One region of the Bradyrhizobium sp. SBR1B genome, then DNA from elsewhere that is predicted to be linked to it. Evidence: predicted binding sites of a transcription regulator. Region 1 holds the regulator's gene; each other region holds the start of a gene.
The links. Region 1 encodes LexA, which represses DNA repair genes until DNA is damaged. Its sites were predicted from a motif close to TGTTCNNNNTGTGTTCNG; they were not measured.

Region 2: a site for LexA is predicted at 2,836-2,853, ahead of GGD61_RS30180 (PA0069 family radical SAM protein). Genes of this name have one in related genera too.
Region 3: a site for LexA is predicted at 2,231-2,248, ahead of GGD61_RS15555 (DNA recombination protein RmuC). Genes of this name have one in related genera too.
Region 4: a site for LexA is predicted at 3,283-3,300, ahead of GGD61_RS06030 (ribonuclease T2 family protein). Genes of this name have one in related genera too.

The regions. Positions count from the first base shown of each region.
Region 1 is NZ_JACIHC010000004.1:15,876-23,317, forward strand. It holds gene GGD61_RS11795 (ComEC/Rec2 family competence protein) at 1-799, shown strand, start outside; gene GGD61_RS11800 (GAF domain-containing protein) at 809-1,750, opposite strand; gene GGD61_RS11805 (hypothetical protein) at 1,969-2,403, opposite strand; gene lexA (transcriptional repressor LexA) at 2,936-3,637, opposite strand; gene glp (gephyrin-like molybdotransferase Glp) at 3,813-5,024, opposite strand; gene GGD61_RS11820 (hypothetical protein) at 5,253-5,459, opposite strand; gene GGD61_RS11825 (HAD family phosphatase) at 5,629-6,258, opposite strand; gene GGD61_RS11830 (alpha-hydroxy acid oxidase) at 6,267-7,400, opposite strand.
Region 2 is NZ_JACIHC010000016.1:4,100-11,541, forward strand. It holds partial or broken gene GGD61_RS30170 (acetate/propionate family kinase) at 1-247, opposite strand, end outside; gene GGD61_RS30175 (phosphoketolase) at 250-2,664, opposite strand; gene GGD61_RS30180 (PA0069 family radical SAM protein) at 2,875-4,041, shown strand; gene GGD61_RS30185 (VOC family protein) at 4,066-4,521, shown strand; gene GGD61_RS30190 (ribonuclease HII) at 4,595-5,464, shown strand; gene GGD61_RS30195 (glycosyltransferase family 39 protein) at 5,752-7,260, shown strand; gene GGD61_RS30200 (uracil-DNA glycosylase family protein) at 7,406-7,442, opposite strand, start outside.
Region 3 is NZ_JACIHC010000005.1:175,641-183,082, forward strand. It holds gene truA (tRNA pseudouridine(38-40) synthase TruA) at 1-440, opposite strand, end outside; gene fmt (methionyl-tRNA formyltransferase) at 447-1,382, opposite strand; gene def (peptide deformylase) at 1,584-2,108, opposite strand; gene GGD61_RS15555 (DNA recombination protein RmuC) at 2,279-3,475, shown strand; gene GGD61_RS15560 (GIY-YIG nuclease family protein) at 3,564-3,866, shown strand; gene GGD61_RS15565 (AmpG family muropeptide MFS transporter) at 3,953-5,317, shown strand; gene GGD61_RS15570 (hypothetical protein) at 5,452-5,889, opposite strand; gene recR (recombination mediator RecR) at 5,917-6,519, opposite strand; gene GGD61_RS15580 (YbaB/EbfC family nucleoid-associated protein) at 6,521-6,841, opposite strand; gene GGD61_RS15585 (DNA polymerase III subunit gamma/tau) at 6,870-7,442, opposite strand, start outside.
Region 4 is NZ_JACIHC010000002.1:281,043-288,484, reverse strand. It holds gene uvrC (excinuclease ABC subunit UvrC) at 1-40, opposite strand, end outside; gene GGD61_RS06045 (outer membrane protein) at 291-914, shown strand; gene GGD61_RS06040 (cold-shock protein) at 1,026-1,241, opposite strand; gene GGD61_RS06035 (23S rRNA (adenine(2030)-N(6))-methyltransferase RlmJ) at 1,506-2,366, opposite strand; gene GGD61_RS06030 (ribonuclease T2 family protein) at 2,544-3,236, opposite strand; gene GGD61_RS06025 (hypothetical protein) at 3,355-3,816, opposite strand; gene GGD61_RS06020 (hypothetical protein) at 4,001-4,300, shown strand; gene GGD61_RS06015 (DUF3617 family protein) at 4,346-4,876, shown strand; gene GGD61_RS06010 (ATP-binding protein) at 4,888-6,276, opposite strand; gene GGD61_RS06005 (response regulator) at 6,295-7,026, opposite strand; gene GGD61_RS06000 (MarR family winged helix-turn-helix transcriptional regulator) at 7,023-7,442, opposite strand, start outside.

The sequences.
Region 1 (7,442 bases):
GGGGCTGTTGGGCCTGCTCGCAGCGCCGTTCGGGCTCGACGGCGTGTTCTGGTGGCTGATGGGGATCGGGATCGACTGGATGGTCGCGGTCTCGCGCTGGGTGGCGGCACTGCCGGGCGCGGTCGGCCGCATCCCGGCCTTCGGCATCGCGCCGCTGATCGCAGCGAGCCTGGGGGTCATCGTGATGGGCCTGTTGCGCACGCCCCTGCGCTGGGGCGGTGCCGTGGTGCTGCTGGTTTCCATCGGCTGGGGGCTTTCGGTGCGGCAGCCCGATATCCTGATCGCCGGGGACGGCGCGAGCGTCGCGGTGCGGGGCGCGGACGGGCGTTTGCATCTGATCAGGGCAGGCAAGGACAATTTCCTGCTGAAGGAGTGGTTGTCTGCCGACGCCGATCCGCGCGATGCCGGCAGTAGCGCGCTGGCGAGCGGCATATCGTGCGACGAGTCCGGCTGCGTGACACCGCTCGCCGACGGACGGCTGGTCGCGCTGGCCTCGCGCATCGACGCGTTGGCGGAGGATTGCAGCCGCGCCGCGCTGGTGGTGACGTCGCGGCCCGCGCCGCCGGATTGTGCCGCGATGGTGGTGGATCGGCAGCGCCTCGCTCGCCAGGGCGCGCTGGCATTGACGCAGCGCGGCGACGGCTTTTCGGTTCAGGCGGTGAGGGCGAGCGGCACGAACCGCCCGTGGTCACCGGCTGGTGTCGGCGAAGGTGATTTCGACGGCAGCCTTGTGCCGAAGGCGGCTCCCCGCAGCCGCGACGCAACGCCATCGGAGACCGACTTGCAGGCCGACGATTGACGCGATCGATTACAGATACCAGGCCAGCACGGCCTCGAGCCTTGCGTTGCCGATGACTGGCAGGGCCACCATCCGGTTCAGCCCGGCTGCGCAGGCCTCGGACCCGGCGATCGAGCCGTCATGGGTGAGATCGTCGTTGAGCGCGGGCATGCCGGTGGCCCAGGCGCCGCCGATGCTGCCTTCGCCTCGGGCGATGGATTTGTCCGCATAGCGTGCGGCAAGGTCGGTCTGCGCGCTGCAATCGCCGGCGCGAAAGACCAGTGCCGAACGGGCCTCGTTCGGGACCCAGATCTCGAAGCGTCGCGCAATCGGCGTTGCCTGCGCCGAGACGAATGTCAAAACCCAGGTCTGGTCGGTGCCGGTTCGGTAGGGTACGCCGACCCCCAGATTGATCCCGACCTTGGCGGCGTCCTCCCAGCGCAGGAAGCTCTTGGCGTCGTGCAGGTCCTTGATGATCAGCGGCAGGCCCGCCTTCCAGGTGCGTCCGAGCAGGCCGAAGCCGCGAGGAAACCTGGTGTGGCGGGAGTTGAATTCGAACATGTCCGCCGCGCCGTAATAGCCGTCGACGAGGCCCATCTCGTGGGAGAGATCAGGATCGTTGTGCCAGAGCTCGATCGCGCCGACATGCGCCTCGTCGTCGCCGCAGAACAGCACCATCACGGCTTGCAGGAATTCGCCTGCAAACAGCGGCACCGCCACGCCGCAGGTGAGGCCGGCCGCGACGGCCTGATCGGTTCGCTTGAAATAGGAGTTGGCGAATTTCGTGAGGATGACGGGATGGCCGCAGGCCCAGGCCTTGCCTGGAAGCCCCTCGTCATATCCGAAGTGCAGCTCTTCGCTGACGGCCTTGAACGCGGACAGCCCTTCATCGTAGAGGCCGCCGCCGAATTCCAGCCGCATGCGCGTCCGGTCAGGCACCCAGAGTTCAACGACGCGAATGAAGGTTTTCATCGAGCGTGTCCGCCGCCTCAAACCACGACAGCATCGGTCATTTGGCTGCGGAGCGGACGTTCAAAATTCAGGCAGCACGGCTCAAACTTCGTGCGGCGACGAGGCGAGGCGGCGGCGCTCGCCGATCGAATTTCATGAAACAAAAACCCACCGGGCTCGCCGGCCTCGGCCGGCGACGGCATTTCAATCCTTGCCCTCGGCCTATCGGGCGGAGGGCGTCAGCCGATCGGCAGTCGTGTGACCGTCGGGCGACTGTCGGCGATGATCTGCGGCTTGTGCTCGCGCTCGCCGATCGGCTGGGTCACCGGCAGTTGCAGCACGGTTGCGCGCTGGCCTTCGACCAGTTGCGTCACCAGCACGGATTTGCCGTCCGGGAATTCGATCGCGTCATGATGGCGATCGGGAATGTGCGGATCGATCTTGCCGAACTTGCCGACGCGGGAGTTGACGGTGCGCGTCCAGATCCAGCGGTTGTCGTAACGGACGTCGTCGGCGAAGGCGAGCTCCGTCCCCGGCAGCAGGCAGACCGCGACGGAGAGATCGGCTTCGGAGGCGAAGCCGCGCGTCGAGGTGCCGCGGAATGTTGTCGTAACGATCGTCTCGCCGACTTCTGCGGGGCGCGTCGCGACGGCATGCAGGCTGTAGTCACACATCGGGTGCTCCTCAATGCAGAGATAGCGACCCGCACCTCTTTCGGAGGCGCAGGCCCCTACCAGAGTGGAAGCACGTGACGGTCTGCTCGGTTGTAGGCAAATCTGCGGCTGGGATCCGCGAGCCCCGATCACATTATCTTTTCCATCTTTTCCGAATTTGTTAGGAACAAAGTCGGCTTCCGTGCATTTGGCAGCCGCGTCTCGACAACCGCGCCTGTCAACGACCGGCGGAGTGATGCGCTTGCGCAGCAACGGCTTGCGATGCTGATGTTGCGATCAGCGTTGCTGCGGTTGCACTCAAACGAGCTGCGCATTTGGGCCGTCCCCCTCGAACTCGAAAGGCCGCGAAGCGATGTTGCGTCGCGCGGCCTGCCGAGGATGTCGCGCAAGGAGGAGGGGCCGGACAATCTGTGCGATACCAGAAAGACTATCCAGCCGGAGCGGACCGTTATCCGCTCCAATCTCTGATCGGCGAGGCCGATCGAAGGCGCGCGCGAGGCGCTAAAGACTTCGGTATCGAGTACTTCCGGTATCAGTACTTGCGGTAAAGCCCGATCAGCTTGCCCTGAATCTTCACGCGGTTCGGCGGCAGGATGCGCACCTCATAAGCGGCATTGGCGGGCTCCAGCGCGATCGAGGCGCCGCGGCGGCGGAAGCGCTTGAGCGTGGCTTCCTCGTCGTCGATCAGTGCCACCACGATGTCGCCGGTATCGGCGCTCTCGTTGCGCTGGATCAGCGCCATGTCGCCGTCGAGGATGCCGGCCTCGACCATGGAATCACCGCGCACTTCGAGCGCGTAATGCTCGCCGGAGCCGAGCATGTCGGGCGGCACGCTGATCGTGTGGCTGCGGGTCTGCAAAGCCTCGATCGGAGTACCGGCCGCGATGCGGCCCATCACGGGCACCGCAACGGGTCGCTCGCCCTCGTCCGCGGACGGGCTGGAGCTCGCGCGTAGCTTGCCGAGATTGCCCTCGATGACGCTTGGCGTGAAGCCGCGTCGGTTGCCGGCGGCAGCCTGGAGCTCCGGCAGCTTGATCACTTCGATGGCCCGGGCGCGGTTGGGCAGGCGGCGGATGAAGCCGCGCTCCTCGAGCGCGGTGATCAGGCGGTGGATACCTGACTTCGAGCGTAGGTCGAGCGCATCCTTCATCTCGTCGAAGGACGGCGGCACGCCGCTTTCCTTCAAGCGCTCGCTGATGAACCGCAGAAGCTCGTATTGTTTGCGCGTTAACATCTCGAACAAAGTCCCCCGGTTGATGTCGTTCGATTCCGAGACGATGAGTTCAGCGATAAGCCGCTACATCTCGAAACAAATCATGAACGGACACTATATGTTCGATATGTGTTCCGCAACTGCTTAATTTACCGTGAACAGAACGAAACTCACGGAATGCGTGTGGCGGCGCAGTTCAGACGGGGAGCCGCAGCACCTCGCAGGGGCTGTCGGCCTCGGCCTTCGGCGCAAACGGTGCGCGCACGAGAAGTACCTGTGCTGCAGCAAGATTCGCAAGCAGAGAGGAGTCCTGATGGCTGACGGGAAGGGCAACGAGCGTGCCGTCGTCGCGCATTTCCAGGCGCGCGCGCAGATAATCCTCGCGCTGGTCGTTGGCGCCGAGATCGCGGCCCAGCACGACGCGCTCGCGATGATGATGAATCACCGAACGGCCTGACAGCGCGCGAATCAGCGGCAACATGAACAGGAAGGCGCAGACGTAGGACGACACGGGATTGCCGGGCAGGCCGATGACGCCCATTGCCCCTAACCGTCCGTGCATCATCGGCTTGCCGGGCCGCATCGCGATCTTCCAGAACGCCATCGCGATGCCTTCGTCCTTGAGCGCCTGCTGGACCAGATCGTGGTCGCCGACCGATGCGCCTCCGGTCGTGACCAGGATGTCGGCGCCGCTTTCGCGCGCGCGGCGGACGCCGGCGGTGGTGGCCTCCAGCGTATCGGCGGCGACACCGAGGTCGATGGTCTCGGCGCCTTCGCTGCGGGCGAGCGCGTGCAGGGCATAGCCGTTGGAATAGACGATCTGGCCGTGCCCGGGCGTTGAGCCCGGCATCACCAGTTCGTCGCCGGTGGCGAGAATCGCGACCTTCGGACGGCGGCAAACGGCGAGCTGCGGGTGGTTCATTCCGGCGGCGAGGGCGAGATCGCGCTCCGTCAGACGGGTTCCCTTGCGCAGGAGAACGTCGCCCTCGCGGAAATCGACGCCGGCGGGGCGGATGTGCCGACCCACGATCGCGGCTTCCTTGATCGTTATGTGCTTGCCTTCGGCGATCGTGTCCTCCTGGATCACGACCGCATCCGCGCCGTCCGGAACGACGCCGCCGGTGAAGATTCGCACGGCTTCGCCGGCGCCGACCTTTCCCGTGAACGGACGGCCCGCTGCGACCTCACCGATCATGGTCAGCCTGGAATCGATTGTTGCCGCGTCGGCTGCACGCACGGCATAGCCGTCCATCGCCGACATCGCCTGGGGCGGCTGGGTGCGCCGCGCAGCGACGTCCTGCGCGAGCACGCGATGGTAGGCTTCGTCGAGTGAAACCATCTCTGGGGGCAGCGGCTCTGCACCCGCCAGCACCGCAGCAAGGGCGTCGGAAACCGGCATCAAGGCCACGGGCGAAACTCCTGCTCGGCACGTTCGGATGAAATGTTCCGACAGTCTTCTAGCCGAGCGCGGGGGCAGAGGCAAAATGGCGGAGCGGGCAGGATTTATCCTGCCGCTTCCGGCCCAGAATGGAAGGCAGGCTCAGGCTTGGCGTGGCATGATCCAGAGAACGAGACCGATCGGCAGGAGGGTGGCCATGGCGAGGACGAGAATGACGAGCGCCACAGCCAGCATCGCTCAACTCCCGCTCGGCCGGTCCGGCCCGGCGTCCAGCGCGACGTCGGGAGCCTTCGGCCCTTGATCCTTGTCGGGCAGCGGATCGGCCTGGGATTTCAGGTCGGCGGCCTTGCTGATCAGCTTGGCGGAAAGGTCAGAATCCGAGGTGGTTCTTGCGAATTCAAGCAGGAGAGAGGCTTGCTTGGTGAGATAGGTTTTGCCCAGCACGTGCATAAGTCCGGTGTAGAAGTCCCAACGGACTCAAGAGTCCGTAAGGGGCCATTCCGTTCCCGGAACTCCGTACAAAAATGCACAAAGCGCTCTGGTTCCTCATTTTGGGCAAAATTGGTTCCGGAAGACTTGGGCGACGTTGGCGTCTCCCGCTGCGCGGAGATCGTCAGATGCCCAATGCCTTCAAGGCGTTCCCGACGTCGCGCGGCGACGTCACATGCACCGCTGTCAGCCCGCGCGACCGCGCGCCTTCAACATTCTCGGCGAGATCGTCGAAGAAAACGATACGTCTTGCGGGCACGCCGATGGCGGCGACGACATGGTCGAAGGCTTCCGCATCCGGTTTGCGCAGGCCGATGCTGGACGACAGATATAGCGCGCGGAAATGGCCGAGCAGTTCGCAGTATTCCTTCGAGAAATAGTCGACATGCGGCCGGTTGGTGTTGGAGAAGGCGTAGAGCGGCATCTGCTTCGCCGCGCGCGGCAGCAGCTCGGCGATGTCAGGCATCTCGCCGGCGAAGATCGCGTTCCAGCCTTCCAGGAACTGGGCGTCCGAAATGCCGATGCCGAGCGAAGCACGCAGCGAGGCGAAATAGTCCTCGTCGCTGATCCTGCCGACCTCGTGCAGCCGGTAAGCCTCGTCACGCACATAGCGCGCGACGATGGCCTCGGGCTGGCAGCCGGCATGTCCCGCCCAGCAGGCGATCGCCTTGGAGAAGTCGATGTCGAGCACCACGCGCCCGAGATCGAACAGCAGCGCATCCGCGCTGCCGGGAGAAAGCGAGTTCACTTGCATCCTTTCACTCAGTATCGATAGGGATCGTGGTCGAATAGCGGGAATGCGCTGAAGACGCTCGGCGCGTTGGTGGCGGTCGCCGGATGCAGGCAGGATTTGTCGACCTCGGCAAATGACGTGGCGCCCAAAAGGCCGAGGCAGCGCAGCACTTCGTCCTCCAGCAGCTCCAGCATCCGCGCGACGCCGGCCTCGCCAGCCGCCGCCAGCGCCCAGCATTGCAGCCGGCCGATCCCGACCATGTCCGCGCCCGCCGCGATCGCCTTGACGATGTCGGTGCCGCGACAGACACCGCCATCGACCATGATCTTGGCGCGGCCCTTCACGGCCTCGACGATCTCGGGCAGCACATGCATGGCGCCGCGGCCGTGGTCGAGCTGGCGGCCGCCATGGTTGGAGACGTAGATCCATTCGACGCCATGATCGACCGCGATCAGGGCGTCCTCGGCGGTGGCGATGCCCTTCAGGATCAGCGGAATCCTGAACTTGTCCTTGATCATCTTCACGGTCCGCCACTCAAGGCCCTTCTGGAAATCGCCGCCGGTGGCACGCAGGCGGCTTTCGCGAACGTAGCGCTTGGCGATGTCACGCTCACGACGGCTGTAATGGGCGGTATCGACGGTCAGGCAGAAGGCGGCATAGGCGCTCTTCTCGGCCCGGCTGACGACATCGGCGACAAAGGCGTCGTCGCCGCGGACATAGAGCTGATAGAGCCGCAGCGCATCGGGTGCGGCTTCGGCGGTCTGCTCCAGGCCGGGCTCGGACACCGAGCTCAGCATGTGCGCTGCACCGAAGGTGCCGGCAGCGCGCGCGACGCTCGCCGCGCCATCCGGATCGAAGATCTCGAGCGCACCGACGGGGGCGAGCACCACCGGCAGGCGCATCCTGCGGCCGAACTGCTGAACCGAGCCGTCGACCTTGCGGACGTCGCGCAGCACGCGCGGGCGGAAGGCGATCTCGTCCAGCGCCATGCGGTTGCGGCGCATCGTGGTTTCGGTCTCGGCGGCGCCCACGATGTAGTCCCAGGCGTTCTGGTTGAGGTTGGCCCGCGCTTTCCGAATGAATTCGTGCAGGTTCTGGAACGGCTCGTTGCTGGCGCCGAGCTCGACGTTCCGTTCCGGCCGGATCCGGGGTGCTTCGTTCATTGTTATCCTCCCGAGAATTTGAAGCCTTGTGTCATCGCCTAA
Region 2 (7,442 bases), on a different contig from region 1:
CGCCGAACCGGTCCTCGATGAAGGCGAGCACATCGGCGAACAGATGGTCGCCGTCGGCGTCCGGCGCCTCTGTCCGCGTCTCGAACAGGTCTTGGCCCGCGGGGCTCTTCACCACCAGCCGGGGCTTTGCCTCGTGCTCGTCGAGCAGCCCCTTGCAGAGCAGGCTGGGTTCAACAGCAGAGATGTCGAACAGGCCGAACTTGATGCTCGACGATCCCGAGTTGAGGACGAGGACCGTGTCCGGCATGGCTAATCGCCGGCCTCAGTCGGGGTATTGCCGCCGGAGCTGTTGGGCCAGACCCATTCCTGGACATCGGGCATGTCCTCGCCGTGCTCGCGCACGTAGCGCGAATGCTCGATCAGCTTGTCGCGGAATTGCTGCTTCGCCTGCGCAGCTTTGGCCGCCAGCCCGGGCACGCGTTCGATCGCCTCGATCGCGAGGTGGTAGCGGTCGAGCTCGTTGAGCACGACCATGTCGAACGGCGTCGTCGTGGTGCCTTCCTCGGCAAAGCCGCGCACATGCAGGCCGGCATGGTTGGTGCGGCTATAGGTCAGGCGGTGGATCAGATAGGGATAGCCGTGATAGGCGAAGATGACAGGCTTGTCGCGCGTGAACAGGCTGTCGAAATCGCGGTCCGAAAGCCCATGCGGATGCTGATCCCTGGGCTGCAGCGTCATGAGGTCGACGACGTTGACGACGCGGATCTTCAAATCCGGCAGCGCCTTGCGCAACAGATCGACGGCGGCGAGCGTCTCCAGCGTCGGCACATCGCCGGCGCAGGCCATCACCACGTCGGGCTCGCCCGTTGCATCTTCCGTCCCTGCCCAGGTCCAGATGCCGATGCCGGCATCGCAATGCGTGGCCGCTTCCTGCATCGAGAGCCATTGCAGCGCCGGCTGCTTGCCGGCAACGATGACGTTGATGCGGTTATAGGTCCGCAGGCAATGGTCGGCGATCCACAGCAGCGTGTTGGCATCCGGCGGGAAGTAGATGCGAACGATATCGGCCTTCTTGTTGGCGACGAGATCGACGAAGCCGGGATCCTGATGGCTGAAGCCGTTATGGTCCTGCCGCCAGACATGCGAGGTCAGGAGATAGTTGAGCGAGGCGATCGGGCGCCGCCATGGCAGATCGCGCGTGACCTTGAGCCATTTGGCGTGCTGGTTGAACATGGAATCCACGATGTGGATGAAGGCCTCGTAGCAGGAGAAGAAACCGTGGCGTCCGGTGAGCAGATAGCCCTCGAGCCAGCCCTGACAGAGATGCTCGCTCAGCATTTCCATGACGCGGCCGTCCTGCGCGAGGTGCACGTCGTAAGGCTCGATCGGCTCCATCCAGACCCGCTCGGTCGCCTCGAACACCGCATCCAGCCGGTTTGACGCGGTTTCGTCCGGGCCCATGATGCGGAAATTGCGCTCCTTCGCGTTGAGGCGGATGACATCGCGCAGGAATTTGCCGAGCTCGCGCGTCGCTTCGGCTGCGACGCCGCCGGGTTGCGGCACCTCGATTGCGAAGCTGCGGAAGTCCGGCAGCTTCAGCTCCTTCTTGAGCAGGCCGCCATTGGCATGCGGATTGGCGCCCATGCGGCGAATGCCTTCGGGCGCGAGCGCCTGAAGTTCTGGAATGAGCGCCCCGCTCTGGTCGAACAGCTTTTCCGGCTCGTAGCTGCGCATCCAGTTTTCGAGCACTTTGAGGTGCGCCGGGTTCTCGCGACAGCCCGCCACCGGCACCTGATGCGCGCGCCAAAAGCCCTCGACCTTCTTGCCGTCGACCTCTTTCGGGCCGGTCCAGCCTTTCGGGCTGCGCAGCACGATCATCGGCCAGCGCGGCCGCTCGACTGCCTTGCGGCCGTCGCGGGCGTGCTGCTGGATCGAGCGGATGCTGGCGAGCGCAACGTCGAGCGCATCCGCCATGGCCTGATGCATCAATTTGGGATCGTCGCCCGCGACGAACAGCGGCTCGTGGCCGAACCCGCGGAACAGGTCGCGGATCTCGCTGTCCCGCATCCGCCCGAGCACGGTCGGGTTGGCGATCTTGTAGCCGTTCAGATGCAGGATCGGCAGCACCGCGCCGTCATGCGCGGGGTTCAGGAACTTGTTGGAGTGCCAGGAGGCCGCGAGCGGGCCGGTTTCCGCTTCGCCGTCACCGACCACGCAAGCCACGATCAAGTCGGGATTGTCCAGCGCCGCACCGTAGGCGTGCACCAGCGCGTAGCCGAGCTCGCCGCCCTCGTGGATCGAGCCCGGCGTTTCCGGCGCCGCGTGGCTCGGAATGCCGCCGGGAAAGGAGAACTGCCTGAACAGCTTGCGCAATCCGTCCGTGTCGCGCGCGATGTCGGGATAGATCTCGCTGTAGCTGCCTTCCAGATAGGTGTTGGCGACCATGCCCGGCCCGCCATGGCCGGGACCGCAGACATAGAGCACGCTGACATCCAGCGCGCGGATGACGCGGTTGAGATGGGCGTAGATGAAGTTCAGGCCGGGCGTCGTGCCCCAATGGCCGAGCAGACGCGGCTTGATGTGCTCGGCCCGCAAGGGCTCGCGCAGCAGCGGATTGTCGAGCAGGTAGATTTGCCCGACGGAGAGGTAGTTCGCGGCGCGCCAGTAGCGATCGAGGAGGTCGAGGTTGCTGCTTGCCGCGGCCGATTGTTGTTGATTTGTCATGTTCCTGCTGACCTTCACCCGGCGATCGTCACCAACATTGTTCCGCGACGATTGATCCCTGGCCGGCATCAAACGAAATCGTTGCGACGGGTGTGTTGCGTGAGGTCAAAGGACCGCGCCCGAAATTTGAGCGGCTACTTTGCATGGGGTTGTTTTCCCATTTTTTGTTTGTGTTCTTGATTTGTTCCGTTGTCGTGCTATCTTGGCTTCATGAGTCCAGCAGCATCCTCTCATGCTCTCAAACACCCGCCGGTCAAGGCGCCCTCCGAGCCGGCGGGTGTGGACTCTGACTTTCCAGAGCTTGGCGTCGCCATCGACCGCGCACGCAGGCGGGGGCGGGGCGCACAGTCGAATGCCAGCGGCCGCTATGAGGCCGAGGCGCGCGTCGCCTTCGACGACGGCTGGCAGAGCCTGGAAGAGCTGCCGCCGTTCAAGACCAGTGTGGGGGTCGACACCTCGCGCAAGGTGATCACCCGCAACGATTCCCCCGATATCGGCTTCGACCGCTCGATCAATCCCTATCGCGGCTGCGAGCATGGCTGCGTCTACTGCTTCGCGCGGCCGACCCATGCCTATCTCGGCCTGTCGCCCGGGCTCGACTTCGAGTCAAAGCTGTTCGTCAAGCCCGAGGCGCCGGCGCTGCTGGAGAAAGAGCTCGCCGCGACCGGCTATGAGCCCCGGATGATCGCGATCGGCACCAACACCGATCCCTATCAGCCGATCGAGCGCGAGCGCAAAATCATGCGCGGCATCCTCGAGGTTCTCGAGGGTGCCGGCCATCCCGTCGGCATCGTCACCAAGTCGGCGCTGGTGGTGCGCGACATCGATATCCTCGCGCGGATGGCCAAGCGCAACCTCGCCAAGGTCGCGATCTCCGTCACCTCGCTCGATCCGAAGCTCGCGCGCACCATGGAGCCGCGCGCCTCGACGCCGCCGAAGCGGCTGGAGGCGCTGAAGCAGCTCTCGGACGCCGGCATTCCCACCACGGTGATGGTTGCGCCTGTAATCCCCGCGCTGAACGATTCCGAGATCGAGCGCATCCTCGATGCTGCCGCCCATGCCGGCGTCAAGGAAGCCTCCTATGTGCTGCTGCGGCTGCCGCTGGAGGTGCGCGATCTCTTCCGCGAATGGCTAATGGCGAACTATCCCGACCGCTATCGCCACGTTTTCACGCTGATCCGCGACATGCGCGGCGGCCGCGACTACGATGCGAAATGGGGCGAACGGATGAAGGGCACCGGACCAATGGCCTGGACCATCGGCCGCCGCTTCGAGATCGCCTGCGACAGGCTCGGCCTCAACAAACGGCGCTCCAAGCTGACGACCGATCACTTCGCGCGGCCGAAGCGGAACGGCGATCAGCTCAGCCTGTTCTGATCGGGGAAGTGGAAGAGGCGTCGCATGGTCAAGGAACTTCACCCGCCGGTGCCGCGGCTCACTGTCATCACGCTTGGCGTCAGCGATATCCGTGCCAGCATCGCTTTTTACGACGCGCTCGGTTTTGCGCGCCGGCTAAAGGCGACCGGCGAGGCCGTCGCTTTCTACGATACCGGTGGCCCGGTGCTCGCGCTGTATCCCTGGGATCAGCTCTCGGCCGACGCGACGTTGCCGGACCAGCCGAGGCCAGCGACCTTCCGCGGCATCACGATCGCCTGGAACTGTCGGACCCGAGAGGAGGTCGATGCGGTGCTGGCCTTTGCTCTCGGCAAGGGGGCAAAGCTGCTGAAGGCCGCGCACGAGACCGATTATGGCGGCTATTCCGGTTATTTTGCCGATCCCGACGGCCATCCCTGGGAGGTCGTGGTCGCGCCCGGCATCGAGGTCGGCGAGGACCGGCGGGTGCATCTGGCTGAATAGGGCGGCCTGAATAACGGGAATTGCGCGGGGTTCCCGGTTGCGCCGGCCGGGCCGCTTGCGCACGATCCCCGCCATGATTCGGGACAAGTCCGCCAAGACATCCGCCACGACACCGGCCAAAGACGCGCCAAAGAAGGACGCAGCGAAGAAGGCAGCGCCCGCCAAGGCCGGCAAAGCGCCTGCGACCAAAACAACGACCGTTCCCGCAGGCAAGAAAGGCATCATCGCGGTCGCACCGCCGAGCTTCCGGCGCGAGCGCGCGCTGATCAAGCGCGGCGTCTGGCCGGTCGCCGGCTGCGACGAAGCCGGCCGCGGGCCGCTCGCCGGCCCCGTGGTAGCCGCGGCCGTGATTCTCGACCCCGACCGGATTCCGCGCGGCATTGATGATTCCAAGCGCCTGACCGCCGAGGAACGCGAAAAACTGTTCGACAAGATCTGCGCCACCGCCCAGGTCTCGGTCGCCGTCGCCTCGCCCTCGCGAATCGACCGCGACAACATATTGCGCGCCTCATTGTGGGCGCTGAAGCGCGCCGTGGTGGCACTGCCGGAGGCGCCGAGGCACGTCTTCGTCGACGGCCGCGACCGGCTCGACACTCCTTGCGATTGCGAAGCCGTGATCGGCGGCGATGGCATCGTGCTGTCGATCGCGGCGGCCTCCATCATCGCCAAGGTGACGCGCGACCGCCTGATGTGCGCGCTGGCGCAGGACTGCCCAGGCTACGGCTTCGAGCAGCACAAGGGCTACGCCGTCCCCGAGCACCTCGACGCGCTCGACCGTCTCGGCCCCTCGGTCCATCACCGCCGCTTCTTCGCCCCGGTTGCGGCGGCGCGTGCCAAGCACATGCCGTGGACCGTCGAGCCGGTGCAGGATCTGTTTACGGTGACCGAGGTCGAGGTGCCGGTGGAAGCCAGCGTCGAGATCGACGCGTCGGCGGGTCTCTAACGGCTCTCTCCGCTGCCCTCTTCGCCTCTCCCGCCTGCGGGGAGAGGCCGCTTCCATCCGAGATGGGATGCGGGTGAGGGGCAGCCTCCGCGAGTCCATCTGTCACAGTGATTACCGACGCAGCCCCCTCACCCTGACCCTCCCAGCGCGAGCGAAGCTCGTCGCGCCCCGTAAGAACGGGGAGAGGGAGCACACCGTCGTTGCCACGACGCGTGACGCCCCTTATCAAAGTGTTTGTGAGCGAATAGGGCCGGCTGGACGGGTTGGCTGCATCTTTCGGACGTTGCATGCGGTTTACCTCCCTGGTCATCGAGCTCATTCGCGCCCGGCCGCGGCTGATCGTCTGGATCGCCGTGCTGCTGCAGGCCGCGATGTGGCTGTTCGTGGCGCTGGTGTTCTACCGCAGCCCGCCCGGCAGCCTCGCGACGCTCCTGGCTTTCGGACGTGAATACCAGGTCGGCACCGATCTCGGTCCGCCCTTGCCGGTCTGGCTCGCCGACATCGCCTATCGCGCCGCCGGCGGCCACATGTTCGGCGTCTATGTGCTGGCCGAGCTCTGCGAGATCGCGACGTTCATTGCGCTCTATCACCTCTCCCGCGCCGTGGTCGGCTCGCAGCAGGCGGTGCTCGCGGTGCTCTTGACCATGACGGTGCTCGCCTTCTCCTCGTCGGCGCTCGACTTCGGCCCGCTTGTCCTGGCCCGGCCGCTCTGGGCGCTGCTGCTGCTGCACTCCTGGCAGATCATCGGCCAGCGCCGCGGCAATGCCTGGTTCGCCTGGTCGATCGAGGCCGGTCTCCTGCTGCTGACGACGCCCGCGGCGATCTTCCTGTTGCTGCTGCTCGTCGTCTTCGCGGTCTCGACCGCTGGCGGCCGCCGGACGCTGCGCGCGCTCGATCCGCTGTTCGCGCTTGTTGTCGTCGCGGTGCTGGCGCTGCCCTATGCGGTCTGGCTGATGCGTGCCGAGACTCTCGTGATGCCGGCCCTGCCGCAAGTTGCGGAACTGAATGCCCGCGCCCTGCATGCGGCCTGGCTGTTCGGCGGCCTCGTGCTCGGGGCCGCTGCGATCCCGGCGCTGACCTTCCTCAACGCCGGCCTGTTCGCCGGCAAGGGCGAGGAGCCGCCGATCATCTTTAGGCCGCCGGTCGAGCCGCTGGGGCGCAACTTCGTCTATTTCTTCGCGCTGGCGCCTGCGCTGGGCGCGGTGCTGATCTCCGGCCTGCTCGGGCTCGAGTCCGTCGTCGGCGGCGCCGGCGTCGTGCTGGTTGTGTCCGGGCTTGCCGTGGTGGTCGCAGCCGGCGATCTCATCGCGATGCGCCGTGCGCGGATGCTGCGGACGGTCTGGGCCGCCGCCGTCGTGGCGCCGGCCGTCGGCGTCGTGCTCGCCGTCCTGCTGCTGCCCTGGACCGGCACGAACGAGATCGCGACCTCGATGCCGGCGCGCGCGATCTCGGACTTCTTCGACGAGAGCTTTGCCCGCCGCACCAACCATCGCCTGCGTGCGGTGGCCGGCGAGACCCAGCTTGCGAGCCTGATCACGCTGCATTCCGGCCGGCCGCATCTCTTCATCGACGCCGACCCTGCGCGCACGCCGTGGCTCAATCAGGCCAAATTCAGCGAGACCGGCGGCGTCGTGGTCTGGCGTGCCTCCGATACCGCCGGCACGCCACCGCCGGACATCCTCAAGCGCTTTCCCGGCATCGTCCCGGAGGTGCCGCGCGCCTTCGAATGGCTGGTGACCGGTCGTCAGCAGCTCCTGCGCGTCGGCTGGGCCATCGTGCGGCCGAAGGGGACGTGAGCCGCGCGCGTTGTTACGGACGCTGAAATCGTAGGGTGGGCAAAGGCGCAACGCGCCGTGCCCACGATAAAGGTGGTGGGCACGCTTCGTTTTGCCCATCCTACGAGAGCTGCGTGCCGCACCGCGTCCGGGACACGAGAGCTCACTAGCCCGCCAGCACCTTGGCGATCGCGCGCAGATCC
Region 3 (7,442 bases), on a different contig from region 1:
CGCTGTGCCGCCGCATGCATCGCATCGGCATCGAGCCGGCGCGGCACGCGCCACGCGTGGCCGATGTCGAGCGCGAGATTGGCGCGGGTGTTGACGATGCGGTAGCGGTAGTGGCGCTTCACCGCCGAGAAGCGCGCTTCGAAGGTGTCAGGCACGATCTCCGCCTCCAGCACCGCGATCGGATGCGGGCGCAGATGCGCGTTGAGCCCGTCGCGAAACCGGCCCGGCGGAAACTGCTTGTCGATGTCGACATGCGCGACCTGGCCGCGCGCGTGCACGCCGGCATCGGTGCGGCCGGCGCCATGCACGCGCAAATCCGCGCCGGTCATCGCCTTCACGGCCGCCTCCAGCGCGCCCTGCACCGAGGGCAGCGTGTCCTGCACCTGCCAGCCGAAAAACGGCGCGCCGTCATATTCGATGGTGAGCTTGTAGCGGGGCATCGCTGATTAGTTGAACCTCGCTCCCGCCTTCAACGGCACGCCGCGCAGGAAGTCCGCGGCCTGCATCCGGCCCTTGCCCTCGCGCTGGAGCTCGATGATGCGGATGGCGCCCTCGCCGCAGGCGATGGTGAGCTTGTCATCGAGCACTTCGCCCGGCGCGCCCGACCCCTTTACCAATTCACACCGCAGGATCTTGACGCGCGCATTCTCGCTGACGCCGCCAAGCTCGGCCCATGCGCCGGGAAACGGCGACAGGCCGTGGATGTGGCGCAGCACGGCGCGCGCCGGCCCCGTCCAGTCGATTCGCGCCTCGGCCTTGTCGATCTTGGCGGCGTAGGTGACGCCGTCCTCGCTCTGCTTCTTGAGCTGGAGCCCATCGCGGGCGAGTGCGGCCATCGCGCGCACCATGAGATCGGCGCCGAGGCGGGAGAGACGATCGTGTAAATCGAGTGCAGTCATGTTGTCGGTGATGGCGAGGCGCTCGGCCATGGCGACATCGCCGGTGTCGAGGCCGACATCCATCCTCATCACCATCACGCCGCTCTCGGCATCATCAGCCATGATCGCACGGTTGATCGGCGCTGCGCCGCGCCAGCGCGGCAGCAGCGAGGCGTGCAGATTGTAGCAGCCGAGTTTTGGCGCATCGAGGATCGCCTGCGGCAGGATCATGCCGTAGGCGACGACCACGGCGGCATCGGCATCGAACGCGCTGAACTCGTCGAGCGCTTCCTGGGTCTTCAGCGTCTTCGGCGTCAGCACGGGAATGCCGAGCTTTCGCGCGGCCTCCTCGACCGGCGTCGGCTGCAATTGCAGCCCGCGCCGCCCGCCGGGCTTCGGCGCGCGGGTATAGACGGCGACGATCTCATGGCCGTGCGCGACCAGCTCGAGCAGCGTCGGCACGGAGAAATCGGGCGTGCCCATGAAGATCAGGCGGAGGGGCATGACAAGGACTCGATGCGTTCCCTCCCCCTTGTGGGGGAGGGCTAGGGAGAGGGGTGCCACACGACGCGCTCTTTCGGCACGAGCGTTCGCGGCACGCACTCGATTCAGATGACGGATAGACTTCCGCCTGGGCTACCCCTCTCCCCCGCCCTCCCCCACAAGGGGGGAGGGAGCGCAGGGGAATGCGGGCAGCACCAAAACTCACTCCGCGCGCTTGGCGGCTTTCTCGAACTTCTTCATGACGCGGTCGCGCTTGAGCTTCGACAGATAGTCGACGAACAGGACGCCGTTGAGGTGGTCGATCTCGTGCTGGATGCAGGTGGCATAGAGGCCTTCTGCGTCCTCCTCGTGCACCTTGCCGTCGAGATCGGTGAAGCGGACGCGCACCTTCGCAGGGCGCTCGACCTCCTCGTAGTATTCGGGGATCGAGAGGCAGCCTTCCTCGTAGACCGAGAGTTCCTCGGACGAGGCGATGATCTCGGGGTTGATGAAGACGCGCGGAAGCGGCGTGGTCTCGCCGTTCTCGTCGCGCTTGGCGAGGTCCATGGTGATCAGCCGCAGCGGCTGCGCGATCTGGATCGCGGCGAGGCCAATGCCGGGCGCGTCGTACATGGTCTCGAACATGTCGTCGGCAAGCTTGCGGATCTCCGAGGTGACCTTCTCGATCGGCTTGGAGACCAGACGCAGCTGCCTGTCGGGCAGGATGATGATTTCTCTGAGGGCCATGGCCGCGATTTAAGCCCCGCGCCGGGTGCGGTCAATGCGGCCGGGAACCCCGTTAACTCTCCGCTAACCATAAAACTTCGCTTTTCATTAACCATGAAAATTAGGGGACCATTAACCGTCAACGTTCCCTCTTCGTTCGCGGGAGCCAGCGAATCGGCTAGAAGGGCGGCATGAATGAGATCATTTTCATGTTGGGCGACTGGCCGGTGCGCACGATCGATGCGCTGATCGGCTTCGGCGCCCTCGTCCTCATCCTCCTGGTGGTCATCGCCGTCGTGATCGCCCGCTCGGGCCGACGCGGCGCGGAACTCGCGATGGCGCATGCGATCCGGGCCGACGAGCTCGAGGAGCGCCTCAGCGAGGTGCTGCGCGCCCAGAGCGAATCCTCAGGGCGGGTCGACGCCATGACCCAGGCGCTGGCGGGACGCCAGGCCGAGATGGCGCGCGCGGTCAACGAGCGGCTGGATTCGGTGACCCATCGCGTCGGCCAGTCGATGGAACATTCGACCCGCAACACCATGGAGAGCCTGCGCGCACTGCACGAGCGGCTCGGCATCATCGACAGCGCCCACAAGAACCTCACCGATCTCACCACCCAGGTCACGACCCTGCGCGACGTGCTCGCCAACAAGCAGTCGCGCGGCGCCTTCGGCCAGGCGCGGATGGAGGCGATCGTCCAGGACGGTCTTCCAAAGGGCGCCTACGAGTTCCAGTTCACGCTCTCGACGGGAAAGCGGCCGGACTGCGTCGTGTTCCTGCCCGACCAGCGCCCGCTCTGCATCGACGCGAAATTTCCGCTGGAGGCGATGACGGCGCTGCACGACGCCCGCACCGACGAGGAGCGGCGCGTCGCCACGCAGCGGCTGCGCGGCGACGTGATGAAGCATGTCAGCGACATCGCGGAAAAATATCTCGTCACCGGCGAGACCCAGGAGATGGCGCTGATGTTCGTGCCGTCGGAATCGGTCTACGCCGAGATCCATGACGGTTTCGACGACGTGATCCAGAAGGCCTATCGCGCCCGCGTCGTGCTGGTGTCGCCCTCGCTCTTGATGCTCGCGATCCAGGTGATGCAGCAGATCATGAAGGACGCGCGCATGCGCGATGCCGCCGACCAGATTCAGACTGAAGTGATCAAGCTCGGCGACGATCTGGGCCGTCTTCGCGACCGCGTGGTCAAATTGCAGAAACACTTTTCCGATGCGAACGAGGACGTCCGCCAGATCCTGATCTCCGCCGACAAGATCGAGAAGCGTGCCGGAAGGATTGAGGAGCTCGATTTCAGCAAGAGCGATGCGGAAGGGCCGCGGCTGGTGGCGACGGGCGCAAGTGAGCTGTTCCCGCGGAAGCTCCAGGCGGGGGAGTGATTCTCTTCTGAGATCAGGTACGCTGCCGGCCCAATTTCACTGTCGTCGCCCGGCTTGACCGGGCGACCCAGTATCCCAGAGACGGCAGATGAGCCCTCGCTGCTACTACGTGTACATTCTCGCCAGCAAGATTGGCGGAACACTCTACATTGGCATCACCAACGACCTCATCCGCCGGGTCGCACAACACAAGCTGAAGCTCATCGAGAGCTTCACGAAAGACTACGGCGTCGTGAGGCTGGTCTACTTCGAGCAGTTCGATGACCCCGAGAATGCGATCAAGCGGGAAAAGCGCCTGAAGAAGTGGAAGCGTGATTGGAAGATCGCGCTGATCGAGAAGGACAATCCGGACTGGAACGATCTCTATCCGGAGATTGCAGGTCCTCCATAACTCCGGCCTCTGGAATACTGGGTCGCCCGGTCGAGCCGGGCGACGACACCTCACTTGTGGCCCCCAGAATCTGCTAACACCGTCCCATGACCGCTCCCGACGCGACCTCCCCCGCCGCGACCTCCGCTCCCGCCGCCTCCTGGCGCGACAGCCTTGCCGTTTACCTGCAGCCGCGGGTGCTGATCGTGCTGTTTCTCGGCTTCTCCTCCGGCCTGCCGCTGGCGTTGTCGGGCTCGACGCTGCTGGTGTGGATGCGCGAGGCTGGGGTTGACCTGAAGACGATCGGGCTGTTCGCGCTGGTCGGCACGCCCTACACGCTGAAATTCTTGTGGGCGCCGCTGGTGGATGCGCTGCACGTGCCGCTGTTCACCCGGGCGTTCGGGCGGCGGCGCGGCTGGCTGGTGTTTTCGCAACTACTGCTGATCGTCGCGATCCTGCTGCTGGCGATGACCGACCCGGCCAGCTCGCCGTTCTACGTCGCGCTGGGCGCGCTGCTGGTGGCGACGACGTCGTCGACGCAGGACATCGTGGTCGACGCCTTCCGCGTCGAGAGCCTGCCGGAGAGCGAGCAGGCCGCCGGCATGGCGGCTTACGTTGCGGCCTACCGCATCGGAATGCTGGTCTCGACCGCGGGCGCGCTGTTCATCGTCTCGGGCTTCGAAGGCACCGGCATAGCCCGCACGTCTGCCTGGATGTGGGGCTATGTGGTGATGGCCGCGATGGTGCTGATCGGCACGATCACCGCGTTGGCCGCGACCGAGCCGGCGCAATCCGCACAGGCGGAAGCTGCGACACAAACCGAGACCGCATTTGCGCGTGTGTTGAGCGCGGCGATCGGCGCGTTCTCCGAATTCCTGTCGCGCAAGGACGCACTCGCCGCGCTCGCCTTCGTCGTGCTGTTCAAGTTCACCGATGCCTTCTCGGGCACGATGACGGCGCCGTTCGTGATCGACCTCGGCTTCACCCGCAACGATTATGCGGCGATCGTGAAGGGCGTCGGCCTCGCCGCCACCCTGATCGGCGGGTTTGCCGGCGGCTTCGTCGCGCGGCGTTATTCGCTCGCGACCAGCCTCTGGATCGGCGGCGTGGTGCAGGCGCTGGCCAATTTGTCCTTTGCCTGGCTCGCAATGGTCGGCACCAATCAATGGGCGCTGGCGCTCGCGATCTGCGCCGAGAACTTCACCAGCGCGATCGGCACCGTGATCTTCGTGGCCTACCTGTCGGCGCTCTGCCAGAACCCGCTGCACACGGCGACGCAATATGCGCTGCTCACCGCGCTCGCGGCGGTGGGGCGGACCTATCTGTCGTCGAGTGCGGGCTATGTCGCGGAGACGACGGGCTGGCCGCTGTTCTTCGTGATCTGCGTGCTGGTGGCGATCCCGAGCCTGCTGCTGCTCGCCTGGTTGCAGAAGCGCGGGCATTTTGAGGCGCTGGGGCCAGTCAGGGTGTGATGGTCTCGTAGTTTGAAGGTCTCGTAGGGTGGGCAAGGGCGCGACGCGCCGTGCCCACCATCGCGCCAGGAATTCGAAAGAGGTGGTGGGCACGCTTCGCTTTGCCCACCCTACGGCATCTCGCCTCGCCGCCCCTACTGCTTCTTGATCAGGCTCCACTTCGTGATCACGGCTTCGCTCATCTGGCCGGGGTCGCTGGCGCAGGCGACTTCGTCGACCTTGACCGAGATTTCCTTGCCGACGAACGTCTTCAGCTGCGCCGCTTGCGCATCGCCGCTCGGAACGAGCTGGAAGGTCTCGGGCCCGGTCTCGAGATTGCACAATCCGTTCGGCGGCGGCAGGCGGCGCGGCTCGGACGTGATCTGGTAGGTCGCAACCCGCTTGCCGGCATTCTTGACGTCGCGCACTTTCAAGGCGTTCAACTCGCCGGACAACACCTCGCCGGCGTTGATCGGCTTGCCGGGCTTGGACGGCGGCGGCGCCCCGTCGTCCTGCTGCGCGGAGATGGCCGGGCTCGCCAGCAGCATCATCGTCGCGACCAAAGCCAAGCGTGTGGCGAAAAGTTTCGTCATGTCGTCCGTTCCGTAAAGTCTGGATGGCTAGAACAGGGTACGCTGCCGCATCGCGGCCGATAGCGTACCTTCATCGAGATAATCAAGCTCGCCACCGACAGGCACACCATGGGCCAGCCGGGTTACTTTTACGTTGGCGTCCTGAAGCAGGTCGGTGATGTAGTGCGCCGTGGTCTGGCCGTCTACCGTCGCATTCAGCGCCAGGATGATTTCATGCACCCGAGAATCATGTGCGCGCGCGACCAGCGCGTCGATGGTCAGATCCTGCGGGCCGACGCCGTCGAGCGGCGACAATGTCGCGCCCAGCACATGATAGCGACCCTGGGTCGCATTGGCGCGCTCCAGCGCCCAGAGATCGGCGACGTCGGCGACGACGACGATGATGGCGTCATCGCGCTTGGGATCGGTGCAGACGGTGCAGGGATTTTGCGTATCGATGTTGCCGCAGGTCTTGCAGACCTGGACCTTGTCGAGCGCGACCTGCATGGCCGAGGCCAGCGGCATCATCAGCGCTTCGCGCTTCTTGATCAGATGCAGCGCCGCGCGCCGCGCCGAGCGCGGACCGAGGCCCGGCAGTCGCGCGAGAAGCTGCACCAGCCGCTCGATTTCGGGACCTGCAACCGCGCCCATCTTACTGGCCGAACAACCCCGGCGGCAGGCCGAGACCGCCGGTCAGCGACTGCATCTTCTCCTGCATCGCGGTCTCCGCCTTGCGGCGGGCATCACTGAGCGCGGTGACGAGCAGATCTTCGAGCACTTCGCGCTCTTCCGGCTTCATCAGCGAGGGGTCGATCTTGATGCCCTTCACGTCCATCTTCGCGGTCATGCGCACGGCGACGAGGCCGCCGCCGGAGATGCCCTCGACTTCCACATTGCCCAGCTGCTCCTGCATCTCCTGCATCTTGGATTGCAGCTGCGCCGCCTGCTTCATCATGCCGAGAAAATCAGCCATCGGTGCTCGTCCTTGGAAAAAGATGGGCTCAGAGATCGTCGCCGTCGGAACCGTCGGGCGGATCGTCACTGCCATAGTCAGCGTTTATATTGGCTTCCGGCGTCTCGGGGGCAAGCCTGCGGACCTCGACAACCTTGGCACCGGGGAATCGCGACAGCACCTCCCGCACGCGCGGATCGGCCTCCGCGGTACGGGCATGCTCCTGCTTCGCCGCCTGGTTCACCGAGCGCAGCGTCGGCTGGCCCTGCTCGTTGGAGACAATCACTGTCCAGCGGCGGCCGGTCCACAGCTCGAATTTCCTCGCGAGCTCGGAGATCATGGTCTTGGAGGCGTTCGGCTCGAGCGCGACCTCCAGCCGGCCCTCCTCGAAACGGACGAGGCGCATGTCGCCTTCGAGCGCGCTCTTGGTCATGATGTCGCGCTTCTGCCCGGCCAGCGCGACGAGCTGGGTGAAGCTCGTGATGCGCAACGCCGGCGCCGCGCCTTGCGGATCCGGCGCAGGTGCGGCCATCTGCGGCCGCGCACCACCACCGCCAAATGAAGGCGACGAGGTCGGCATGCGAACAGGCGCTGCGGAGGCCGTCGGCGCGGCCGGTACGCT
Region 4 (7,442 bases), on a different contig from region 1:
GCGCGCGGTCTTCCGGATTGTCGGTGGAATCGTGAACCATGGAGCGAATTTAGGCGCTGGGGGTGCCGATTTGAAGTTCCGGCCGTGCGGCACGCACAGGATGGCGGCGCAGTTCCCGGTAACGCTTGCTTAAGCCTGTTAACAGCGCGGTAACCCAGCTTAACAGCCCTTTAACTTAAAACTCTCGATAAATCTTACGCGAAAAAGTGGTGGTTCCGTAACCATGCGTTTTGCCTCGCGCGGCGGCGCGGGGGCCGCACCGGTGACGGCAGTTGCGTTGGAGTTAAGTGATGAAGAGGCTCGTTGTGGGCGCAGCCGCGTTGGTTGCCGCCGGCTGGACAGCTTCGGCGGAGGCCGCCGACATGACTTACGGTCAGCGCGCACCCTATACCGTCAACCAGCCGCTCAACGCATATAGCTGGGCAGGCCCGTATCTCGGCGGCAACATCGGCTATGAATGGGGCTCGGTGGACAACAACCCCTCGAAGCCGTCGGGCTTCGTCGGCGGCGTGCAGGCCGGCTACAACTTCCAGAATGGCCCCTTTGTGTTCGGCGTCGAGGGCGACATCCAGGCCGCGGGTGCCGACGACACCTTCGCGCCGTGGAAATTCTCCAATCCGTGGTTCGGCACCCTGCGCGGCCGCGCCGGCTATGCCTTCAGCAACGTGCTGTTCTATGGCACCGCCGGCCTCGCCTTCGGCGAGCTGCGTGCGCAGACCTTCGGCTGGACGGAATCGCACACCACCGCCGGCTGGACCATCGGCGCCGGTGCGGAAGTCGGTCTGGCCCCGAACTGGAGCGCCAAGCTGGAATATCTCTACATCGATCTGTCAACGACACAGTTCGCAATTACAGGGGTGTCAAACGGCTATAGCGCCAGCGTTGTGCGCGCAGGCGTGAACTATCGCTTCTGATAGCTGAAGAAAAAAATACCGGACCACAACCTCCCGGCCGCTCGCGGCCGGGATTTTTTTGCCAAGTATTTTTGCGCCAAGTATTGCGCCGAATGTTGTGCGTCAGGCCCGCTAGGAGAGGATGACCAGATTGACCGCCTTCGGTCCCTTCCCCTTCTTGTCGGGTTCGACTTCGAAAGTAATACGCTGTCCTTCCGCAAGGTCCTTCAGTCCGGCCCGCTCCACAGCAGTAATATGTACGAAGACGTCGCGGCCGCCGTCGTCAGGCTTGATGAAACCGTAGCCGCGTTCGCCGTTGAAAAACTTGACCGTTCCCGTCATGGCCATCGGGAAACTCCCCCTCATTGCTCCTCCGCCGCGACGCAGACTCACGTCACGACATGACGGGGCACTACGGAGCCCGGGAGCTGGCCATCCTTGGGCGGACTTCAACGGTCCGGCCGGATCTTTCTTAGGCCTTCACTCCGCCGCAACCATTCGCGGAAGCGGAACGTAAAGCCAGTCACGGAAACAGCATAATACGGTTCTCTGCAGATTGACTACCGCTCCTGCATATTTTTCCCAAGAATGCCGGAGTGTTACGGGCTGGCTTTAAGGCTTGGGCACCTCCAATCGGAATCTGGCAGCACCACCTTGGCCGAGCGGCATTTCCAGCTCGGGCAGGATCGTCTTGAGCTCGCCCTGCAGCGTGTAGGGCGGATTGACGATCAGGAGCCCGGTGGAGGCGAGAGCTCCGCCATCGAGCTGAGGCGCGACGCTGAATTCGAGGCGCAGACAATTTCCCGGCGGTTTTGCTGCAGATGCGAGCCGCGCCACCGTTTGAACCAGTGTGTCGGTGGCGCGCCGAATCTTGGCCGGATACCAAATGACATAGATGCCGGTTGGCCATTTCGCGAAGGCGGTGGAGAAGGCTTCGCCCAGCCGCTCGAACTCGTCCTTGGCCTCGAAGGGCGGATCGATCAGCACGAGGCCGCGCCGCTCCTTCGGCGGCACGAAAGCCGGCAGCGCCATCCAGCCGTCGAGGTCGACCACGCGGGCCTGTTCGTCGCGGCGCAGCACGTCGATCAGCGCTTTTCGCGCCTTCGGCTCGAGCTCGCATGCGATGAGCCGATCTTGCGGCCGGAGCAGGCCGCGCGCAATCAAGGGCGAGCCTGGATAGGCCTTGAGCTCACCCTTGGGATTGAAGGCGCGGACGATATCGAGATAGGGTTGTACCAGCGCGAGGGTCTCGTTCGAGAGGCGCGCCTGCATCAGCCGCGCGATGCCGGTCAGCCATTCGCCGCCCCGGCGCGCCTCGTCGCTGTCGAGATCGTAGAGGCCGGCGCCGGCATGGGTGTCGATGACGCGGAACGCCCCCGGCTTGTCCTGCAGATAGGTGATGATGCGCGCCAGCACGATGTGCTTGATGACATCGGCGAAGTTGCCGGCGTGGAAGGCGTGGCGGTAATTCATGGCGAAGAGTTACGACATCACGCGCCGAAAGTAACTGCTGTCATTTCGGGCGGTGCATGGCACCGAGCGCGGAATCCATTTCGCCACGGCGCATGCTGCTGGATGGATTCTCAGATGCGCAAATGCGCATCATCGTTCGCGCTCCGCGCGCGCCCCCGGAATGACGGCGAACAAATCCTATCCGCCCCTGATCGGCGGCATCGTCACCTGATCGCGGCGGCAGGTGCGGCGTTCGATCTCGTCGCAAGCGCGGAATTGCAGGTCCTTGCTGAGGCAGATACGGACCTCGGACAGCCGCGTCCGGTTGCAGGTGACCGAGACGGCGGCATTGCTCAGCCCCGGATTGGCCTTGATGAAGGCTTCCTCGACTTCCGCCGGTGCCACGGTCTTGGCCTGCGACAAATCGAGATATTCGGCCGGGATCTTGATCGCAGCGCGCGCCTTGCGGATCGTCTCGAAATAGCTGCGGCCCTCGAGGCCCGAGCAGGTGCCGTGCTTGTCCCATTCGTTGAAGATCAGGCCCGGCGCCGGCATCAGATCAAGCATCGAGGAGACGATGCTGCGGTTCAGCCGCGGTGCGGGCCGCTGGCAATATTCCGGGAAGCCGTTCTCATATTGTGGCCACAGCCCATGCACCACGAAAGCGTAGGGCCGACCGCTGCACTGGATCTGCGAGCGGCCGCCACGCTCGGCGGCCTCCTCGCAGAACGAGGGCGACCACGACAGCGACAGCACATAGAAGTCGAATTCGCCGGGCGCGTTCTGCCGCTTGTCCTGGGCGTTCGCGCCACCGGCCAACAAGGCCAGTCCGGCGGCAAGGGTCAGGGAGATCACGAGACGGGAGAACGGATGCAATCTGGAATGAAACATGGCGACGCCCCTCAACTAGACTGTGCAAGGAAGCCTAGCAGGCGATAGGAACATTTCAAGAACAAAATTCGGGGCGGCCGCCGTTCGGCGCCTCGAGCGACCAATCAGGGCTTCCCAATCAGGGCTTGGCGGCGCGGCAGGCCGGATTGTAGGCCCAGTTGCGGTCGAGCCCGACCACGCACCACTCGACGCCGTTGCCATAGCCTGCGAAGCCGCCATCCTCGATGATCGAGAAGTGCACCTTGCGCACCTTGCCGTCATTGAGCATGGCCTCGCCGGTGCAATAGCGGCGGGGAATATTGTCGGACTGCCAGGGCCGGAATGCGGTCTCGCGAACGGCGGCGAAGCTGGTGATCCTCAACGAGGAATTCCAGAACGTGCTTTCCTTTTCCCAGAACTGGGTGGCGATGGTCGGCAGCGCCCGGTCGCAATCGGCGACGGCGCCGTCATAGCGCGGGCCGCTCAGCCAGAAGTTCAGCTCCAGCGGATTGGCGGCCCTGGCCTCACCGAGCGACATCGCTCCGAACATGAGGCCGAGCACGGCGGCATAGCGGAGCAATTTCAGGAAGGAAACGCGCATGGTCAATCCGGACAGCTAAGGTCTTGCGAAGGTTGGACGGTGCCGCGAAGGCCGGGGGAGGTCAAGTGCAGCGCGGCAACACTTCGCCAGGAGTTGACCACAACTTCGTGGTTGGCAGGCTTGGGTTCTTTCCACTTCCCTCCCGGCACCGTAAACTGCCCGCCAGCCAATTGGAGTGACGGGAATGCGAATCATTGCGGCCGCGGGTCTTCTCGCCAGCCTGGTTGTCTCGGGTATGATGGCGAGCCAGTCGGCGCGCGCTGACTATGTGCCGCCGTTCAAGGGCAATGACACCGGCGGCATCATCGCCTATTCAATGGCCACCCAGGTCGATGCGCGCCAGGCGGCGGTAGATCACTGCGCGCGCTACGGCAAGGTCGTGAAATTCCTGGCGGTGCAGGCCTATGAGGGCGGTTACATCTCGTTCTCCTGCCGCTGGGTGCCTTATGGCGCCGCCGACCAGCCGATCCGCACGCTCTATTGAGGCGTTGTCGTAACGCCGCACTCTCTCAGCCGGGAGCCTTTTCACATGACGCGCAAACTCGCTTTGCTCGGCTCGGCCCTTTGCCTCGTGGTTTCGGCAGGCGGTGCCTTTGCCGACGACCTGCCGGTGCGCAAGGCCGGTCTTTGGGAGATGAAGCTGGTCACATCAGGCTCGCCCGTGCCCGAGATGACCATGCAGCACTGCACCGACGAGACCGTCGACAAGGAGATGAGCAACAACGTCTCCCCGATGGCCAAGCAGATCTGCGCCAAGCAGGAGATCAAGAAGACCGCGACCGGCTATGTCAGCGATTCCGAATGCAGCGTCGCCGGCGTCAGCACGACCTCGCATGCCGAGATCACCGGCGATTTCAACTCGGCCTATACGGTGAAGACCTCCTCGCACGCACAAGGCGGTGTCGCCGGCGCTGCGGGGCGCGATACCACCATGACGCTGCAAGCCAAATGGCTCGGGTCCTGCAAGCCGGACCAGAAGCCCGGCGACATCGTGATGCCCGGCGGCTTCAAGATGAACGTGCGCGACATGGACAAGCTGAAGGCGCTGCTGCCGAAGTAGGGCTACGGCGGCTACACCGGTATCCTGACGCTCGCCCTTAGTCCCCCCATCGGGCTGTCGCCAAGCGTAATGTCGCCGCCATGCGAGCGGGCGATGTCGCGGGCGATGGCAAGGCCGAGGCCGGTGCCGCCTTCATCCTGGTTGCGGGCGTTGTCCAGCCGCAGGAACGGCTTGAACACCTCTTCGCGCAAATGCGCGGGTATGCCAGGTCCGTCGTCGTCGATCGTCACGGTCAAATAACGGTGATCGCGCTGGCCGGTGATGGCGATGGCCTTGCCGTAGCGCGCCGCGTTGGTGACGAGATTGGCGAGGCAGCGCTTGAACGAGGCCGGCTTCACCGTCACCACGGGCAGGCCATGGAAGGCGACGGTCGCGGTATGGCCGTGGCGCTCGGCATCGCTGCGCAGCTCCTCGAGCGCCTGCGCCATGTCGGTCGGCTGCGACTGCTCACCGGAATCGCCGCGGGCGAAGGCGAGGTAATCTTCCAGCATCATCGACATTTCGTCGACGTCCTTGCGCATGCCCTCGAGCTCGGGGCTGTCGCCGATCAGCGCCAGCTCCAGCTTGAAGCGGGTCAGGATGGTGCGCAGATCGTGACTGACGCCGGCGAGCATCGCGGTGCGCTGCTCCATGGTGCGCTCGATGCGCGATTTCATCTCGAGGAAGGCGACCGCTGCGCGCCGCACCTCGCGCGCGCCCCTTGGGCGGAAGTTCGGCGCCTCGCGGCCCTTGCCGAAGCTTTCGGCAGCGTCAGCGAGGCGCAGGATCGGCTTGATCTGGTTGCGCAGGAACAGCACGGCGACGATCAGCAGGATCGACGACGTGCCGACCATCCAGAACAGGAAGATCTCCGAGTTGGAGGCATAGGCGGCGCTGCGCTGCGCGAACACGCGCATCACGGCGTCGTCGAGCTGGATGCGGATCTCGACGAGATTGGAGCGGCCGACCGTGTCGATCCAGAACGAGCGCCCGATCTGGCGGCCGAGCTGCACGGACAGCGTCTGGTCGAGCAGCGAGAAGAACGGCTTTGGTCCCGGCGGCGGCATGTCGCCGGCGGGCAGGAAGTCGACCACGAGGCCGAGGCGCTGCTGCGCGATGCGGCGGATCTGGTCGCGATCCTTATCTTGCGGATAACCCTTGTAGACGTCGATCAGCGCGGCGATGTCCTGCACCACGGCGGCCGACAGTCGGCGCGTCACCGTGTTCCAGTGCCGCTCCATGAACACGAAGGCGACGACCGATTGCAGCACCACCATCGGCACGATCATGATGAGGAGCGCGCGGGCGTAGAGGCCGGTCGGCATCCAGCCCTTGAACGCGTTGCCCATCCAGCCATTGGCGGCGGAAACGCGGCCGGCGGCGCTTCGGAGCAGCGTCAGGCCGGTATCGATCGTGCTCATCGCTCGCGCTTCACTGATTTATGGCGAGGCTACCAGCCGGTAGCCGATGCCGCGCACCGCCTGGAGGAACAGCGGATTGGCGGGGTCGGTCTCGATCTTGCGCCTGAGGCGGTTGATCTGCACGTCGACGGCGCGCTCGTTGACGCTGCCGTTGCCGGTCAGCGCGCTGCGCGGCACGGTCTCGCCCGGCGTCTCCGAGAGAATGCGCAGCATCTCGCGCTCGCGGTCGGTGAGGTGGATGACCTCCTCGCCCTGGCGCAGCTCGCCGCGATCGAGATGATAGACGTAGGGACCGAACGCGATCTTCTCCACCGCCGTGGCTTGCGGCGGCGGAGCGGCGCGCTTGAGGATGTTGTTGATGCGCAGCGCCAGCTCGCGCGGCTCGAACGGTTTCGCCACGTAATCGTCGGCGCCGATCTGCAGGCCCTCGATGCGCGCTTCCGCCTCGTGTCGTGCCGTCAGCATCACGATCGGCACCGAGGAGGATGTCCGGATGAAGCGGGCCAGATCGAAGCCGGTCTCGCCGGGCATCATGACGTCGAGGATCAAGAGGTCGAAATGCAGGCCCTGCAGTTTCGAGCGTGCATCGCCGGCACTCGCGGCGGTGGTGACGCGGTAGCCCTCGGCGGCGAGGAAGCGCGAGAGCAGATCGCGGATGCGGCGGTCGTCGTCGACGAGCAGCAGATGCGGCGCGTCATCGGCCGGGCGTGCCGGCGGGCGGGCGAGAGTGGCAGCGAGCGTCACGGTCACTCCTTGGCGTCGTGGTTGACGGAAGCGAAGATCGTCTCGAGCACCTTGTCCGGATCGTCGCGATCGATCATCGCGCGCAGGAAGCGCTTGACCGTCTCGGCATCCTGCGGACCCATTTCGGCGAGCGCCTTGGTGATCCGCGTGGTCTGCAGACCGGCGAGCTTCTGCACCAGCGCCTCGCCCTTCGGCGTCGCGTAGAGCAGGCGCTGGCGGCGGTCATTGTCGCCGGTCTTCTGCACGATGTAGCCCTCGTCCAGCAGCTGCTTGAGCACGCGGCCGAGCGACTGCTTGGTGATGCGCAGGACGTCGAGCAGATCGGCGACCTTGAGACCGGGATAGCGGTAGACGAAGTGCATGACCCGGTGATGGGCCCGGCCGAAGCCAAAAGCCTCCAGCTCCTGGTCGGGGTCGCCGAC